One region of the Nonomuraea purpurea genome, then DNA from elsewhere that is predicted to be linked to it. Evidence: riboswitches for the same ligand, from Rfam matches in the RefSeq annotation. Region 1 holds a riboswitch; each other region holds the start of a gene.
What was found. A riboswitch is a leader RNA that binds a small molecule or an ion and turns the genes downstream of it on or off. The one in region 1 is predicted to bind S-adenosylmethionine.

Region 1 (5,140 bases):
TGCTCGGAGCCCTGCTCGACGCCCTCGGTCACGTGGATCACGTCGGCGAGGCTGATCTCCTTGGCCGGGCGGGCCAGCCAGTAGCCGCCGTCGGGGCCTCTTTGGCTGCGTACCAGGCCCGCCCTGCGCAGTTGGAGCAGGATGTTGTCGCAGAATCGGCGCGGGATGTCCTGGGTGAGGGCGACCCATTCCGCGTGTACGGGGCCTTCCGCGGTCGCGAGGGCGACCATGGCGCACAGCGCGTACTGGGTGCGGGCGGAGATGCGCATCAGCCGTCCCGCCGCACTGCCGGCGGGACGGCGGCGGCCCTGGCGGGTGCGGCCAGGGCGGCGATCGGGGGCGCCGCACGGTGCTGTCGCGGCAGGCAGGGGCTTGAGGTCAATGATGCTCCTTTGTGATCGGCCTCCGGCCGAGGAGGTTCCCGCGTCCCGGGTCCGGCTCCCGTGCGAGAGGCCGCCGGACCCGGGACGTGGCTCAGGCGGAGGCGGTTTCTTCTTCCGTCGTCGTGCGGCGGGTCTCGTCCTCGACCGCCTCGACCGACTCGTGCGCCTTGTCGCGCCGGTACTCGCGCACCGAGTAGGCGATGGCGGCGGCCCACAGGACGGCGATGGCGACGTAGGCGATGGCCTGGACGTTGCCGGGGGCGTCGATCCATTCGCTGCGCAGCAGGGTGCGGACGTTGGTCAGGATGATGAGCCCGCCCACGGCCGAGCCGAGGATGCGCGGCGGGATGTGCCGGACCAGCCAGGCCGCGATCGGGGCGGCGATGACGCCGCCGAGCAGGAGCACGGCGACCCAGGCGAAGTTGATGTTCTCGGAGCCGATGCCGACGAAGAACCCGACGCTGGCGGCGATGGCGACGAGGAATTCGCTGGCGTCGATGGAGCCGATCACCTTGCGGGGCGCCAGGCGGCCGCTGGCCAGGATGGCGGGGGTGCCGACCGGGCCCCAGCCGCCGCCTCCGGTGGCGTCGACGAACCCGGCGAGCAGTCCGAGCGGCGTCAGGAAGCGCTTGCGCAGCGGCTTGCCCAGGTTGCCGCGCGGCAGTCCGTACGCGGTGAACCGGATGAGGATGTAGGCGCCCAGGGTCAGCAGGATGAGCGACATGACCGGAGCGGCGGTCTCGGTCGACAGGCTCGACAGGAACGTCGCGCCGGCGAACGCGCCGACGGCGCCGGGAACGCCGATCTTGCCGACGACCTTCCAGTCGATGTTGCCGAAGCGCCAGTGTGACAGGCCCGAGGCGAGTGTGGTGCCGATCTCGGCAAGGTGCACGGTGGCCGAGGCGGCGGCGGCGTTGGTGCCGATGGCCAGCAGCAACGTGGTCGAAGTGACGCCGTAGGCCATGCCCAGGCTGCCGTCCACGAGCTGTGCGGCGAAGCCGACCAGCCCGAGCAGGATGAGTGCTCGCACGGCACCCCCTTTCCCGATTAATCCTACTGTACAAGTAGGAATAATCATTAAGGCAAAGCGCACGCCAGTCAACCCCCATCCGCGAGGGAGTGCGCCCCGTGGCGCCCGAATCACGCGCCGCGACGGGGGTACGTGTACGCCAAGAGCCTGCAATGTGTATAAAGGTGAGCAAACGACACAAACGAGCCCGGAAGATTGTCACTAAAACCGACTGGTATAGTCGCTTTTGTCACGAGTCCAGTGCGAAGCCCCGGCTTGCTGGACGGCAACCCTCCCACCGCGGCGGGGTGCCCCGGGTGATGACATGGTCGTCGAGCTGAACGGTGCTCCCGGCGGCAAGCGCGGTCCTCCAGCCGTGCCCTGCCCCACCCCCGCGCCCTTGGCTCCAACGAAAGGGTAATGATGAAGGGCGGAGTCACTCGCCTGGCCGGAGCGGGCGCCGCGGTCATGCTCGCGCTCACGGCATGCGGCGGCGTCGACACGGGCGGATCGTCGGGTACGGGCGACGCGGGCCAGGCCAAACAGGAACTCACGGTGACCGCGTTCGCGGGCGCATGGGGCGAGCTGTTCAAGAAGTCGTTCGTCGAGCCGTTCGAACGCGACACCGGCGCGAAGGTCAACCTCGTCTACGGCGCCAACGCCGAATGGCTCACCAAGCTGCGGGCGTCCGGCGGCGAGAACCCGCCGTTCGACGTCATCGCCTTCACCCCCGACGCCTCCCTGCCCGCGTCCTCGGCCGGTCTGCTGCAGCCGCTCGACACCGCCAAGCTCACGCACTGGAAGGACATCGACCCCGTGCTGCGCGGCAAGTCGGCCTACCAGGGCAAGCAGTACGGCGTGCCGCTGACCACGGGCTCGACCGGCCTCCTCTACCGAACCGACAAGATCAAGACGCCGCCGTCGGACTGGTCGGACATCTTCGACAAGCAGTACTGCGGCCACATCGCCCTGCCCCCGCTGACCTACAACCCCGGCCTGGAGTTCTTCTCCGCCCTGGTCACCTCCGAAGGCGGCAAGCTGTCCGACCCCGCGGCCGTGGACAAGGCGTTCGCCAAGCTGGAGACGCTGAAGGGCTGCGTGTCGTCCTTCCCCGCCAACGCGGGCAACGCCGCCACCGTCATGGAGAACGGCGACGCCTGGATCATGCCCTTCTGGGACGGCCGCGCCTTCGCCATGGCCCAGGCGGGCTCCCCGATCGGCTTCACCTACCCCAAGTCTGGCCCGGTGGGGGCGCTGACCTCGTACTTCGTCGCCAGCGGCAGCAAGAACAGCGAGCTGGCCACCAAGTTCCTCGACTACCTGTCGGCGGCGCAGAACCAGAAGCCGTTCGCCGAAGGCACCTGGTACGCCGCCGGGAACGACGCCATCGACTACAGCCCGGCCTTCGAGGAGCGGGTCAAGCACGGGCCCGAGGTCTTCGAGAAGTTCATCTGGGTCGACTACACGGTCGCCACCCCCAAGCTCAACGAATGGCAGCAGCGGTGGAATCAGATCTTCGGCTGATCGAACTGCCCGGGGACGGGGCGGGACACGTCGAGATCGAGGGACTGGCCGCCGGCTACGAAGGCGCGCGGGTGCTCGATCTGGAGCGGCTGTCGATCCGCAAGGGCGAGTTCCTGTCCATTCTCGGGCCCAGCGGTTGCGGCAAGACGACGCTGCTCAACTCCATCGCGGGCTTCGTGCGGCCCACGGCGGGCCGGATCGTGATCGACGGCTCCGACGTCACCGACCGGCCGCCGTACCGCCGGGGTCTGGGCATGGTCTTCCAGAACTACGCGCTGTTCCCGCACATGACCGTCGCCGCCAACGTGGCGTACGGGCTGCGGGTGCGCCGCCTGGACCGGGCCGAACGCGAGGAGCGCGTCCGCGAGGCGCTGCGCCTGGTCGGCCTCGAGGGGTACGCCGAGCGCCGGCCCAAGCAGCTCTCCGGCGGCCAGCAGCAGCGGGTGGCGCTGGCCCGCGCCCTGGCCATCCGGCCCGCGGTGCTGCTGCTGGACGAGCCGCTGTCCAACCTCGACGCCAAGCTGCGCAGGGAGATGCGGGTGGAGCTGCGGGCCATCCAGCGCCGCATCGGCACCACGATGATCTTCGTCACGCACGACCAGGAGGAGGCTCTGGCGCTGTCCGACCGGGTGGCCGTCATGAACGGCGGCCGGATCGAGCAGCTCGGCACCCCCGACGAGGTCTACCGGCGGCCGGCGACCCGCTTCGTGGCGCAGTTCATCGGGGCGGCCAACGTCCTGGAGGGCACCGTCACGGCCTCGGGCGAGCTCGACGTCGGCGGGATCACCGTGGGCTGCGGGCCACTGCCGGTGGGCGTGGGCGAGCACGCGGTAGTGGCGATCCGCCCAGAACGCATCCGCCTGCGCACCGCCGACGAACCCGGTTCGACCGGCATTCCCGACACGCCCGCCTCAGCCCTCCGCACCACCGACCCGGCCGAAGCGAGCCCCAACACGGCTGGCGTCGAGACGGCCGGCGGGGTCGCGGGGACCGTGGGGTATCGGGCGTTCGCGGGTGACGCCTGGCACGTCGAGGTGCGGCTGGCCGACGGGCGCGCCCTGAGCGTGCAGAGCGCCGACACCGGCGCGGGCTCGGCTGACCCGCCGGGCGCGGGCACGCCGGTCGTGGCAACCTGGGACCCCGCCGACGTGATCATCCTCGACGCGGGACCCGAACCGGAGACCGGCGCGAAGCCCGGCACGGGACCCGAGGCGAGGTCCGGCGCGGGGTCGGAAGCCAAGCCCGACACGGGGCCCGCGGCGAAGCCCGGCGCGGAGCCCGGTGCCGGGCCTGAGGTGGGGGCGGGATGACGGTCGTATCGCCGGGCGCGCGCCCGGCGGCCCCCGCGCGCCGCCCCCGCTGGACGGGCTTCGTCTACGTCCTCCCGCTCCTGGTCTTCCTGGCGGCCCTGTTCCTGGTGCCGCTGGTCCGCCTGCTCCGCCTGAGCTTCAATCCGGTCGACGCCTTCAACGCCGCCCTGCCGGGCTGGACCCTGGAGCAGTACGGGCGGGTCCTCACCGAGCCGTACTTCTACGGCTCTCTCCTCCAAACGCTGGCCACGGCGCTCCTGGTGGCGGTCCTGTGCGTGACCCTGGCGTACCCGGCCGCCTACGCGCTGGCCCGCCAGCGTCCCGGCGTGGTGCGTACGCTGCTGTTCGTCATCGTGATCTCGCCGCTGCTGACCAGCGTGGTCGTGCGCACCTACGGCTGGGTGGTGCTGCTGTCGGGCAACGGGGTCGTCAACCAGGCGCTGGTCGCCACGGGCCTGCGGGACCAGCTGGCCCAGCTCCTGACCAGCTACCCGGCGGTCGTGGTGGCGGTGACGCACGTGCTGCTGCCGTTCGCGATCATCCCGCTGACCACGGCGCTCGGCGGCCAGGACCGCAACCTGCACCGCGCCTCGCAGACCCTAGGGGCCGGCCCGATCAGGACGTTCCTGCGGGTGACGGTCCCCCTGAGCCTGCCGGGGATGGTCACGGGCGCGCTGATCGTCTTCGCGCTGGCCATGGGCATCTACATCACGCCGCTGCTGGTCGGCGGGGTGACGCAGCCGCTGACGGGCATCCGGGTCTACGACCAGGTGACGACGGTGTTCGACTACCCGGTCGCCGCGGCGCTGAGCTTCGCGCTGCTGGCCCTCACGATCGTCTCCACCTCACTGCTCGCGGGCGTGTTCAGGATCTGGGAGAGGCGGCTTCATGGGTGAGCGGGGTTACGACAGGGG
Region 2 (5,140 bases), on a different contig from region 1:
GGAGCTGCGGCCGCCCGGCATGGACAAGGGCCAGGCGCTCAGCCTGTTCCTGACCGAGCGGGCCGCCAGGTCCGTGCTGTTCGCCGGTGACGACCTCGGCGATCTGGCCGCGTTCGAGGCCGTGCGCGCCTGCGGGCTGCCCGGCGTCACCGTGTGCAGCGGCTCGGCCGAGGTGACGGCGCTGACCGAGCTGGCCGACCTCGTGGTGGACGGGCCCGAGGGGGTGGTGGAGTTGCTCGACGAGCTCGCCTCCGCGATCAGCGCCGCGTGACCGGGCGGCGGTTTTCAGCCATTGGCGACTGATCTGCAAGTGGCGCCCCCTACCGTCAGTCGCATGTCCAAGCGATACCTCGCCGTCGCGGCCCTGGCCGCGATCACCCTCCTGGCCGCCCCCCTGCCCGCGCACGCCGCCCCCGCCCAGCCGCTCAAGCTCAGAGGCGGCCTGACCCTCTACCTGCCGATCAAGTGGGAGGTGCGCCGCGTCAGCCCCGACTGGATCCGGGTGGTCACCGGCAGGTGCGCCAAGCCCGGCGGCGCCTACGGCACCGCCGAGTGCGACAGCTTCTGGGTGCTCGGCCCGAAGGCCATCAAGGAGGGCAACGAGCTCTTTTCTCCCTACACCGGTGCCAAACCGTTCTATCCCGCTACCGACGTGCAGCTGTGCCCGCACAACCGCAAGTGGGGCCAGACGCTCGGCGCGGCGAAGGTCAAGGGCCTGCGCCAGGTCGGCCCCGGGCACAAGGCCGCCTACCGCGAGTGGAAGGCCACCTGCGTCTCCTACTCGGGCGGCGCGGTGAAGTCCCGCTACGTGCAGCGCGAGTGGTTCCTGCCCACCACCAAGATCCTGGTCGTCGACCAGTGGAACACGCCCGGCCTGGCCGGCGTGCTCGAGCACGCCGACTGGCGTTAGAGCGCCTGCTGCTCGTCGATGGGCCCCAGAGCGTCGAGCTGGGCCGCCAGCCACTTCTGCGGCGGCAGGGCGGTGGCGGCGGCGTGCAGCTTGTCACGCCGCATCCTGCGTTCGTCCTCCGGCATGACCAGCGCCTCGTGCAGGGCGTCGGCCGTCTCGGTGATGTCGTAGGGGTTGACGACGAGCGCGTGCGGCCCCAGCTCGGCCGCCGCGCCGGCCTCCCGCGACAACACCAGCGCGCATCGCGGCGACAGGATCGGGCCCTCCTTGGCGACCAGGTTCATGCCGTCGCGGATGGGGTTGACCAGCAGGACATCCGCCATCCTGTAGGCGGCCAGCGAGCGCGGATAGTCGTCGTTGACGTTGAGGATCAGCGGATCCCAGTCCTCCGTGGCGTAGGTGTCCTCGATCTCCTGGGCGCAGCGCTGCACCATGGCGGTGTACTCGCGGTATTCGGGCAGGTCGTGCCTGCTGGGGTAGGCGAAGGCCAGGTGCACCACGCGGCCGTGCCACTCGGGGTGGGCGGCGAGGAACTCGCCGTAGGCCACCAGGCCGCGCACGATGTTCTTCGACAGCTCGGTGCGGTCGATGCGGACGATCAGGCTGCGCTCGCCCACCTGCTCCCTGAGCGCCGCCATGTGCGACTCGACGTCGGGCTCGACGGCCCGCTCCCACAGCGCGTCGCCGTCGACGCCCAGGCTGTGGACGCCGATGCGGGTCGTCCTGCCCTGGTGGGTGACGCTGCGCCCGGCGCGGTCGGCCTCCGCGCCCAGGAGAGCCTCACAGCAGTCCATGAACGCCTGGGCCCACCTGTCTGCCAGGAACCCGGCGTGATCGGCTCCCAGAATGCCTTCCAGGACCTCTCTGGCCACAGCGTCGGGCAGCAGGGAGAAGTATTCGGGCGGCGCCCACGGGGTGTGGCTGAAATGGGCGATGCGCAGATCGGGCCGTTCTGCGCGGAGCATCGCCGGGGTCAACGTCAGGTGGTAGTCCTGCACCATCACGCGGGCGCCGTGGCCGGCCTCCTCGGCCAGTGCCAGCGCGAACGCGCCGTTGTAGTCGCGGTAGGACTCCCACTCGCGGGCGAAGCGGGTGCCGAAGCTGGGCGAGTTGGGGATGTCGTAGAGCAGGTGGTTGACGAACCACAGGGTCGAGTTGGCCACGGCGTTGTAGGCGCGGTGGAAGGTGGCGGGCGGGATGTCGAGCATCCGCACCTTGCCGATGTCGTAGCCGGCCTGGTCGATCCGGCCGCCAGGAGTCAGGCGCACGGCGCTGCGGTCGCCGTCGGACAGCGCCGCGCACACCCACAGCACGCCGTCGTCCTTGGTCGCCCCGGACAACCCGGACACCAGGCCGCCCCCGCCGCGTTTCATGGTCAGTTCGCCGTCGTCGGAGACGGTGAAGGAGACAGGTCCTCTGTTGGAGGCCACCAGAACGCTGTTCATCGAGGCTCCTTTCGCCCATAGGATCCCAGCTATGGCGCTAGATGAGCTAACCGAGGAACTCGCCCGCTCCGCCGCCGCCGGAGATCATCGCGCACTTGGCGAACTCCTGGCACGGATCGAGCCTGATGTGATGCGTCACTGCGCCCGAATCCTGCCATATCATCAGGACGCTGAGGAGGCCTCGCAAGACACATTGCTGGCCGTGGCGCGTAACATCGGGCGCTTCGAGGGACGGGCGAGGTTCAGTACCTGGCTGCACATCGTCACGGCCAACTGCGCGCGTACGACGTACCGCTCGCTCAAGCGCAGGGCCGCCGAGCAGACCTCCGACGAGCTGCCCATGCAGAAGCCCGACGTTCGGCGGGTCAGTGTGATCGCGGGCTCGCGGCTCGACCTGCTCGACGCCATGGAGGCGCTGGAGGCCGACAAACCCGACCTGGCTCAGGCGCTGGTTCTGCGCGACATCGTCCAGCTCGACTACAACGAGGTGGCCGAGCAGCTGGGAATTCCGCTCGGCACCGCCAAGTCGCGTATCCACCAGGCACGCAAATACGTACAGGGTGTGCTCGGGGAGGACTATCGCTGAGACTATGCGTCTCATCTGCTGAGACGGATGGTCGTTTGGGTCACTTGGGCGGGTAGAGTCCAATTCAACAACTGAATATTGCTCATCCAGAGGGGTGGAGGGACCGGCCCTGCGAAGCCCCGGCAACCCTCCCGGCTTTCGACTCGCGACCTGGCGAGGCCGACCGGGACAAGGTGCCAATTCCGGTTCGCGGTCAAGGTGGCCGCGGGCGAAGATGAGGGAAGGCCTCGCTTCATGCCGCTTGACTTTGGTCCTGCCGTCGCTCTGTCCTGCCGCGAGTGCGGCACCCGTTACCCCCTCGGCCCCAGTTTCGCGTGTCAGGAGTGTTTCGGGCCGCTTGAGGCGGCCTACTCCTTCGGCGAAGTGACCCGCGCGGACATCGAATCGGGCCCCGCCAACATCTGGCGCTACCGGTCGTTGCTGCCGGTGCCCGCCGACGTCATCAGTAAGCCCAATATGAACCCCGGCTGGACCAAATTGGTCAAGGCCGGAAATCTGGGGCGAGCACTCGGCATCAAGTCCCTGCATGTGAAGGACGACTCGGGCAACCCCACCCACTCCTTCAAGGACCGCGTGGTCGCCATGGCCGTCGAGGCGGCGCGCAACTTCGGTTTCCACACCCTTTCCTGCTCCTCCACCGGCAATCTCGCGGGCGCGGTCACGGCCGCGGCGGCGCGGGCGGGGCTCGAGGCGTGCGTGTTCATCCCCGCGAACCTCGAACACGCCAAGATCGCCATGGCCCGGGTGTTCGGCGGCCGGCTGATCGGCATCGACGGCACCTACGACGAGGTCAACAGGTTCTGCTCGGAACTGATCGGCGACCCGCTCGGCGACAAGTGGGGCTTCGTCAACGTCAACCTGCGGCCCTACTACGCCGAGGGGTCCAAGACGCTCGCGTACGAGATCGCCGAGCAGCTCGGCTGGCGGCTGCCCGAGCAGATCATCATCCCCATCGCCTCCGGCTCGCAGCTCACGAAGATCGACAAGGGCTTCAAGGAGCTGGTGGCGCTGGGGCTGGTCGAGGACACCCCCTACAAGATCTTCGGGGCGCAGGCGGCCGGCTGCTCGCCGGTCTCCACCGCGTACAAGGCGGGACACGACGTCGTCCAGCCGGTCAAGCCCGACACCATCGCCAAGTCGCTGGCCATCGGCAACCCGGCCGACGGCCCGTACGTGCTCGACATCGCCCGGCGCACGGGAGGGGGCGTCGAGGACGTCACCGACCCTGAGATCGTGGCCGCGATCAAGCTGCTGGCCTCGACCGAGGGCATCTTCGCCGAGACCGCCGGCGGGGTGACCGTGGGCGTGCTCAAGAAGCTCGTCGAGACGGGAGCGCTCGACCCGGAGGCCGAGACCGTGGTGCTCAACACCGGCGACGGGCTCAAGACGCTCGACGTGCTCGCCGACGCCAAGCCCACCGCCGTGATCCGGCCCTCTCTCGACGCGTACCGCGCGACTGTCTGACAACCAGGAAAGGCGACTTAAACCATGGCCGTATCTGTGCGGATTCCCACCATTCTGCGTACGTACACCGGCGGCAACGCCGAAGTGAGTGGCGAGGGCGCGACTCTTCGTGACGTGCTCGCCAAGCTCGACTCCGACTACCCGGGGATCGGCGCGAGAATACTTGATGAATCGGGCAAGATTCGACGTTTCGTCAACGTTTATGTTGGGGAAGAGGACGTCCGTTTCGTCGAAGGACTCGACACTCCCGCCCCTGAGGGCGCTCAGATCTCAATCATCCCGGCGGTCGCCGGAGGCTGAGTGCACCACCACACGTGAGAAGGCGCCCCTAGTGGGCGCCTTCTCCATTTCCAGGCCATTTCAACCCTGAACCGCCTTCAGATCGTAGAAATACGTAGTTTGTGGATTGACTCTGTTGCCAAACCCCGTGCCACAGGTATGGTCGAGGGCGATCGTCTGGCTGATTTTCTGTTAAGTCATGCGATTACAGGTCTCGCGGAGGAATGGGCGAGATCTGTGAGCCCAGTAAGAGGAGTCGGAAGTGGCGCAGGGCACCGTCAAGTGGTTCAACGCGGACAAGGGCTACGGCTTCATCGCGGTAGACGGTGGTAAGGATGTATTCGTCCATTACTCAGCGATCCTGATGGACGGGTATCGATCTCTCGAACAGGGGCAGCGCGTCGAGTTCGAGATCACGCAGGGCCAGAAGGGGCCGCAGGCGGAGGCCGTCCGCGC
Region 3 (5,140 bases), on a different contig from region 1:
GCAGCAGGTGGCGGTCCTGGTCGGGGACGCCGAGCATCTCCGCGATCACGGTGACGGGGAGCGGCTCGGCGACCTCGGCGATCAGGTCTCCGCCGCCCTTGTCCGCGTACGCGGCCACCAGCCTCTCGGCGATGGCGCGTACGCGGGGGCGCAACGACTCGACCATGCGCGGCGTGAACGCCCTGGAGACCAACCGGCGCAGCCTGGTGTGCACCGGCGGCTCCACGTCCAGCATGCCCGCCCTGATCACCCGCCAGAACGGCTCCTGGAAGTCCGGCTCCTGCGGCCTGCCGAACTCCTCGTGCGTGGCCACGTGCAGGTAGGACCGCCCCAGGCGGCGGTCTCTGAGCAGGGCGTTGACGTCGGCGTGCCGGGAGACGAGCCACTGGCCCGTCGGCTCGAAGTAGCTGACGGGCGCCTGGCGCCTCAGCTCGTCATAGACCCGGTACGGATGAGCGACGAAATCAGGATCCCAGGGGTCGAAGGGCACTATTTCATCTTAAGGAGTGGCCTTCTCCTCCGTCTCCTCCGGAACCTTCTTGTTGTTCCTGCTGCGCACCCGGATGTTCAGCAGTTCCACGATGACCGAGAACGCCATCGCGAAGTAGATGTAGCCCTTGGGGATGTGCTGGTCCAGGCCCTCGGCGACGAGCACCACGCCGATCAGCACCAGGAACGCCAGCGCCAGCATCTTGATGCTCGGATGCGTGTCGACGAACCTGCTGATCGGCCCGGAGGCGAACAACATCACCAGCACGGCCACCACGACGGCCGCGATCATCACGCCCAGCTCGTCGACCATGCCCACGGCGGTGATGACCGAGTCGAGCGAGAACACGATGTCCAGCACCATGATCTGCGCGATCACGGAGGCGAAGGACGCGGCGGCGGCCTTCTTGTCCTTGCCGTGCGGGGTGTCCATGCTGTGGCCGATCTCCGTGACGCTCTTGGCCAGCAGGAACAGGCCGCCGAGCAACAGGATCAGGTCGCGTCCCGATATCTCGTGGCCGAAGACCGTGAACAGCGGCGCGGTGAGCTGCACCACCCACGACAGGGCGAGCAGCAGGAGCAGCCTGCTGATCAGCGCCGCCGCCAGGCCCAGCACGCGCGCTCTGTCCCGCTGCTCAGGAGGTAGCTTGCCCGCCAGGATCGAGATGAAGATGATGTTGTCTATCCCTAGAACGATCTCCAAGGCGACCAGGGTGAAGAAACCGATCCAGATCTGCGGGTCGGTCACCCAGTCCAGCATGTGTGTACCTCCATGACGCGGGGGTGGCGGGTTTCCGGGTGCAACGAGTCAGGAGTCACATAAGTTCGCGGACTTGCGTTTTAGGGCCTGGCGTCGGTTATAGTGCGGTTCGTAGGTCATGAGTGCCAGCGTCAAGCCCCGGCTAGCTGGCCGGCAACCCTCGCGTCCGCGGCGGGGTGCCCCGGGTGAAGACCTGGTCCGCCACGGAGGGTGGCGGGCAAGCGCGGGCTCCGTGGCTGCTCCGGGGGTCCGATGACCCTGAGGAGATGTGCCGTGTCCACGCTGACGATCTTCAACGCCGCCACCGAACCCATCGACGAAGCCCCCGCCGCCGTCACGAGCCGGTCGATCCCCGCCGTGCTCGGCGCCGACCTCGAAGTGCCGGTCAAGGGCGGCAAGCTGGTGTCCTACGCCAACCTCGACTACGCCGCCAGCGCCCCCTGTCTTGAGCCGGTCAGCGCCGCCGTCACCGCCGCGCTCCCGGCCTACTCCAGCGTTCACCGCGGCGCGGGCTACGCCTCCCAGCTCACCACCGCCAGGTACGAGCAGTCCCGCCACACGGTCAGGGCCTTCGTCGGCGCGCGTCCCGACGACGCCGTGATCTTCACCCGCAACACCACCGACGCCACGAACCTGCTGGCCCGCTGTCTGCCCGCCGGCACCACCGCCGTGGTCTTCGACACCGAGCACCACGCCTCGCTCCTGCCCTGGGCCAGGTCCGTACGGCTCGCGCCCCCCGCCTTCCCCGGCGCGGCCGTCCGCGCCGCCGACGAGGCGCTGGCCGGGATCGAGGGGCCGAAGCTGCTCGTGGTCACCGCCGCCTCCAACGTCACCGGCGAACTGTGGCCCATCGCCGCGCTGGCCCACATCGCGCACCGGCACGGGGCCAGGATCCTGGTGGACGCGGCGCAGCTCGTACCGCACCGGCGGCTCAACCTGACCGCGCTCGACCTGGACTACGTGGTCTTCTCAGGACACAAGCTGTACGCGCCCTTCGGCGCCGGCGCTCTGGTCGGGCGCAGGGACTGGCTGGCCGAGGGCGAGCCGTACCTCAAGGGCGGCGGCGCGGTGCGCTCGGTGGAGGAGACCATCGAGTGGCACGACGACCCCGAGCCGCGCCACGAGGCCGGAACCCCGAACGTGCTGGGCGCCATCGCGCTGGCCGCGGCCTGCGACGCCCTCAGCGCCACGGGGTGGACCGCGCTGGTGCGCGAGGAGGAGGAGCTGATCGCCCGGCTGCGTTCCGGGCTGGCCTCGATCGAGGGTGTTCGGGAGCTGTCGCTGTGGGGGGATGACCATCCTCGGGTCGGCATCGTGTCGTTCACCGTGGCCGGTTACTCGGCGCGCGAGGTGGCCGAGGCGCTCTCCGGCGAGTACGGCATCGGCGTGCGCGACGGCAAGTTCTGCGCGCACCCGTTCGTCCGGCATCTTCTGGATGTGAGCGACGGGGGCTGTGAGGACGACACGGCCTCTGCGGTTCGGGCCTCGATCGGCATCGGGACCACGCGGGAGCACGTGGACCGGCTCATCAAGGCGCTGCGCGACCTCGTCGCCCGCTGACTCAGCGGTTCGGCGGCTTGGGATGCTGGTGCGGCTCGTCGGCCACCAAGGCGTCGATGTCGCGCATGTCGTCGTCGTTGAGCCTGCTCGATCTGGGCGGCGCCTGCTGTTTGGGCTGTTTGCTCGCGCCGGGCGGGTCCTGCGGTCTCGTGGGGCCCGTCGCGAAGTTCCCGTTCCTGGACGCATGGGCGGCCAGCTCCGCCTCGGCCGCGTGCCGCTCCGAATGTCTGCGGAACAACGCGCCGATGATGCCGTCGAGCCCGATCCGCCCGCCTCCGAGCGCCGCGAACATCAGGCCGAGCGCGCCGAGCGCGCCGGGCAGCTCCCAGCCGTCGTTACCGGCCAGCACGCCCTGCGAGGCGTGCACGAACGCGATCGCGCCGAGCATGTTGATCAGCAGTAGCACCCCCATCAGCCGCACCAGCAGGCCGATGATCAGGAAGAGGCCCCCGACGGTCTCCACGATGGTCGCGTACACGGCGGAGAGTTCGGGCACCGGGATCCCCATGTCCGTGAACCCCCGCGAGGTCGGGCCGAGGCCGCCCTGCCACTTCTCCAGCCCGTGCGCCAGGAAGATCACGCCAGTCACCACCCGCGCGATCAGGGCCGCGATATCGAAGAGAACTCTCTTCATGGTGCTTTTCTCCCCCCGTTCCCGCTATTCCTCCCCATGTCCGTCTTAAGGATGCGTTTCAATGCCATTCCTTGACCCTCCCCCGCGCTGGATCGCCGACCACGGCGGTGGCAGCATGGGGCCTATGACGGAACGTGTGGTCGGAATCGGAGCCGGCGCGAAGGAGCTGGCCACCGAGGACATGATCCTCAACATCGGCCCGCAGCACCCGTCGACGCATGGGGTGCTCAGGCTGCGCCTGACACTCGACGGCGAGCGCATCGCCACCGCCGAGCCGATCATCGGCTACATGCACCGGGGCGCGGAGAAGCTCTTCGAGGTCCGCGACTACCGCCAGATCATCATGCTGGCCAACAGGCACGACTGGCTGTCGGGGTTCGCGAACGAGCTGGGCGTGGTGCTGGCCGCCGAACGCCTGCTCGGCATGGAGCCGCCGGTCAGGGCCGTGTGGGCGCGTACACTCCTGGCCGAGCTCAACCGGGCGCTCAACCACCTGATGTTCCTCGGCTCCTACCCCCTGGAGCTGGGCGCGATGACGCCGCTGTTCTACTCCTTCAACGAACGCGAACGCATCCAGGCCGTCATGGAGGAGATCTCCGGCGGACGCATGCACTACATGTTCAACCGGGTCGGCGGGCTGAAGGAGGACCTGCCGCTGGGCTGGCTCGACCGGGTGTCGCAGACCGTCGCCGAGACCCGCCGCCGCGTGCCCGACATCGAGAACCTCATCCTGCACAACGAGATCTTCATGGCCCGCACCAGGGGCGTCGGTGTGCTCTCCGCCGAGCAGATCACCCAGTACGGCGTCAGCGGCCCCATCGCCCGCGCCTCGGGCGTCGATTTCGACCTGCGCCGCGACGAGCCGTACCTGGCCTACTCCGAGCTGCCCGTCAAGGTCGTCACCCGCGGCGCCGGCGACTGCCACGCCCGCTTCGAGGTACTGCTCAACCAGCTCAAGGTCTCGCTCGACCTGGCCGACGCCTGCGTCGACCGCCTGCGCTCGCTGCCTCCAGGGCCGATCAACCAGCGGCTGCCCAAAGTGCTGAAGGTGCCCGAGGGGCACACCTACGCCTGGACCGAGAACCCGCTCGGCATCAACGGCTACTACCTGGTCTCCAAGGGAGACAAGACCCCGTGGCGGCTCAAGCTGCGCTCCGCGTCGTACAGCAACGTCCAGGTGCTGCGCGAGATGCTGCCCGGCCACCTGGTCGCCGACATGGTCGCCATTCTCGGCTCGATGTTCTTCGTCGTGGGTGACATCGACAAGTGACCACCACCCCATCCGACCAGCAAGCAAGCGTCGAACGCGACAAGTACGTCGACTGGCTGCGCGCCCTGAGCCTGATCGTCGTGGTCGTCTGGCACTGGGCGTTCACGATCCTGGAATGGAAGCCGCACGGCCCCGAGCCGACCAGCCCGCTCGGCTTCACCTCCGGGCTGTGGATCCTCACCTGGCTGCTGCAGGTGCTGCCGCTGTTCTTCTATGTCGGCGGCCACGTGCACCTGCTGTCCTGGCACCGGGCCAAGCAGCGCGGCGTCGGCATCGGCGCGTTCGTCTGGCGGCGCATCCGCGCCCTGGCCTCGCCGGCGTTGTTCCTGTCCGGCGTGTGGATCGCCATCGGGGCCTTCGTCACGCTCACCTTCCACGTCGACTGGATGTGGCGGGTGGTGCTGCTGGTGCTCAGCCCGCTGTGGTT

Region 2: another riboswitch for S-adenosylmethionine. It lies ahead of thrC (threonine synthase); the one in region 1 lies ahead of ACFOY2_RS18990 (ABC transporter substrate-binding protein).
Region 3: another riboswitch for S-adenosylmethionine. It lies ahead of ACFOY2_RS31740 (aminotransferase class V-fold PLP-dependent enzyme); the one in region 1 lies ahead of ACFOY2_RS18990 (ABC transporter substrate-binding protein).

The regions. Positions count from the first base shown of each region.
Region 1 covers NZ_JBHSBI010000009.1:57,763-62,902, reverse strand. Annotated here, with positions in the region: gene ACFOY2_RS19000 (RrF2 family transcriptional regulator) at 1-269, opposite strand, end outside; gene ACFOY2_RS18995 (sulfite exporter TauE/SafE family protein) at 475-1,413, opposite strand; SAM riboswitch class IV at 1,641-1,761, shown strand; gene ACFOY2_RS18990 (ABC transporter substrate-binding protein) at 1,813-2,916, shown strand; gene ACFOY2_RS18985 (ABC transporter ATP-binding protein) at 2,883-4,226, shown strand; gene ACFOY2_RS18980 (ABC transporter permease) at 4,223-5,122, shown strand; gene ACFOY2_RS18975 (ABC transporter permease) at 5,115-5,140, shown strand, end outside.
Region 2 covers NZ_JBHSBI010000026.1:26,160-31,299, forward strand. Annotated here, with positions in the region: gene otsB (trehalose-phosphatase) at 1-271, shown strand, start outside; gene ACFOY2_RS38480 (hypothetical protein) at 335-910, shown strand; gene ACFOY2_RS38485 (alpha,alpha-trehalose-phosphate synthase (UDP-forming)) at 907-2,355, opposite strand; gene ACFOY2_RS38490 (RNA polymerase sigma factor) at 2,387-2,941, shown strand; SAM riboswitch class I at 3,021-3,162, shown strand; gene thrC (threonine synthase) at 3,176-4,405, shown strand; gene ACFOY2_RS38500 (MoaD/ThiS family protein) at 4,430-4,705, shown strand; gene ACFOY2_RS38505 (cold-shock protein) at 4,947-5,140, shown strand, end outside.
Region 3 covers NZ_JBHSBI010000018.1:40,448-45,587, reverse strand. Annotated here, with positions in the region: gene ACFOY2_RS31750 (cytochrome P450) at 1-490, opposite strand, end outside; gene ACFOY2_RS31745 (TerC family protein) at 500-1,249, opposite strand; SAM riboswitch class IV at 1,364-1,479, shown strand; gene ACFOY2_RS31740 (aminotransferase class V-fold PLP-dependent enzyme) at 1,523-2,809, shown strand; gene ACFOY2_RS31735 (DoxX family protein) at 2,811-3,443, opposite strand; gene ACFOY2_RS31730 (NADH-quinone oxidoreductase subunit D) at 3,568-4,713, shown strand; gene ACFOY2_RS31725 (acyltransferase family protein) at 4,710-5,140, shown strand, end outside.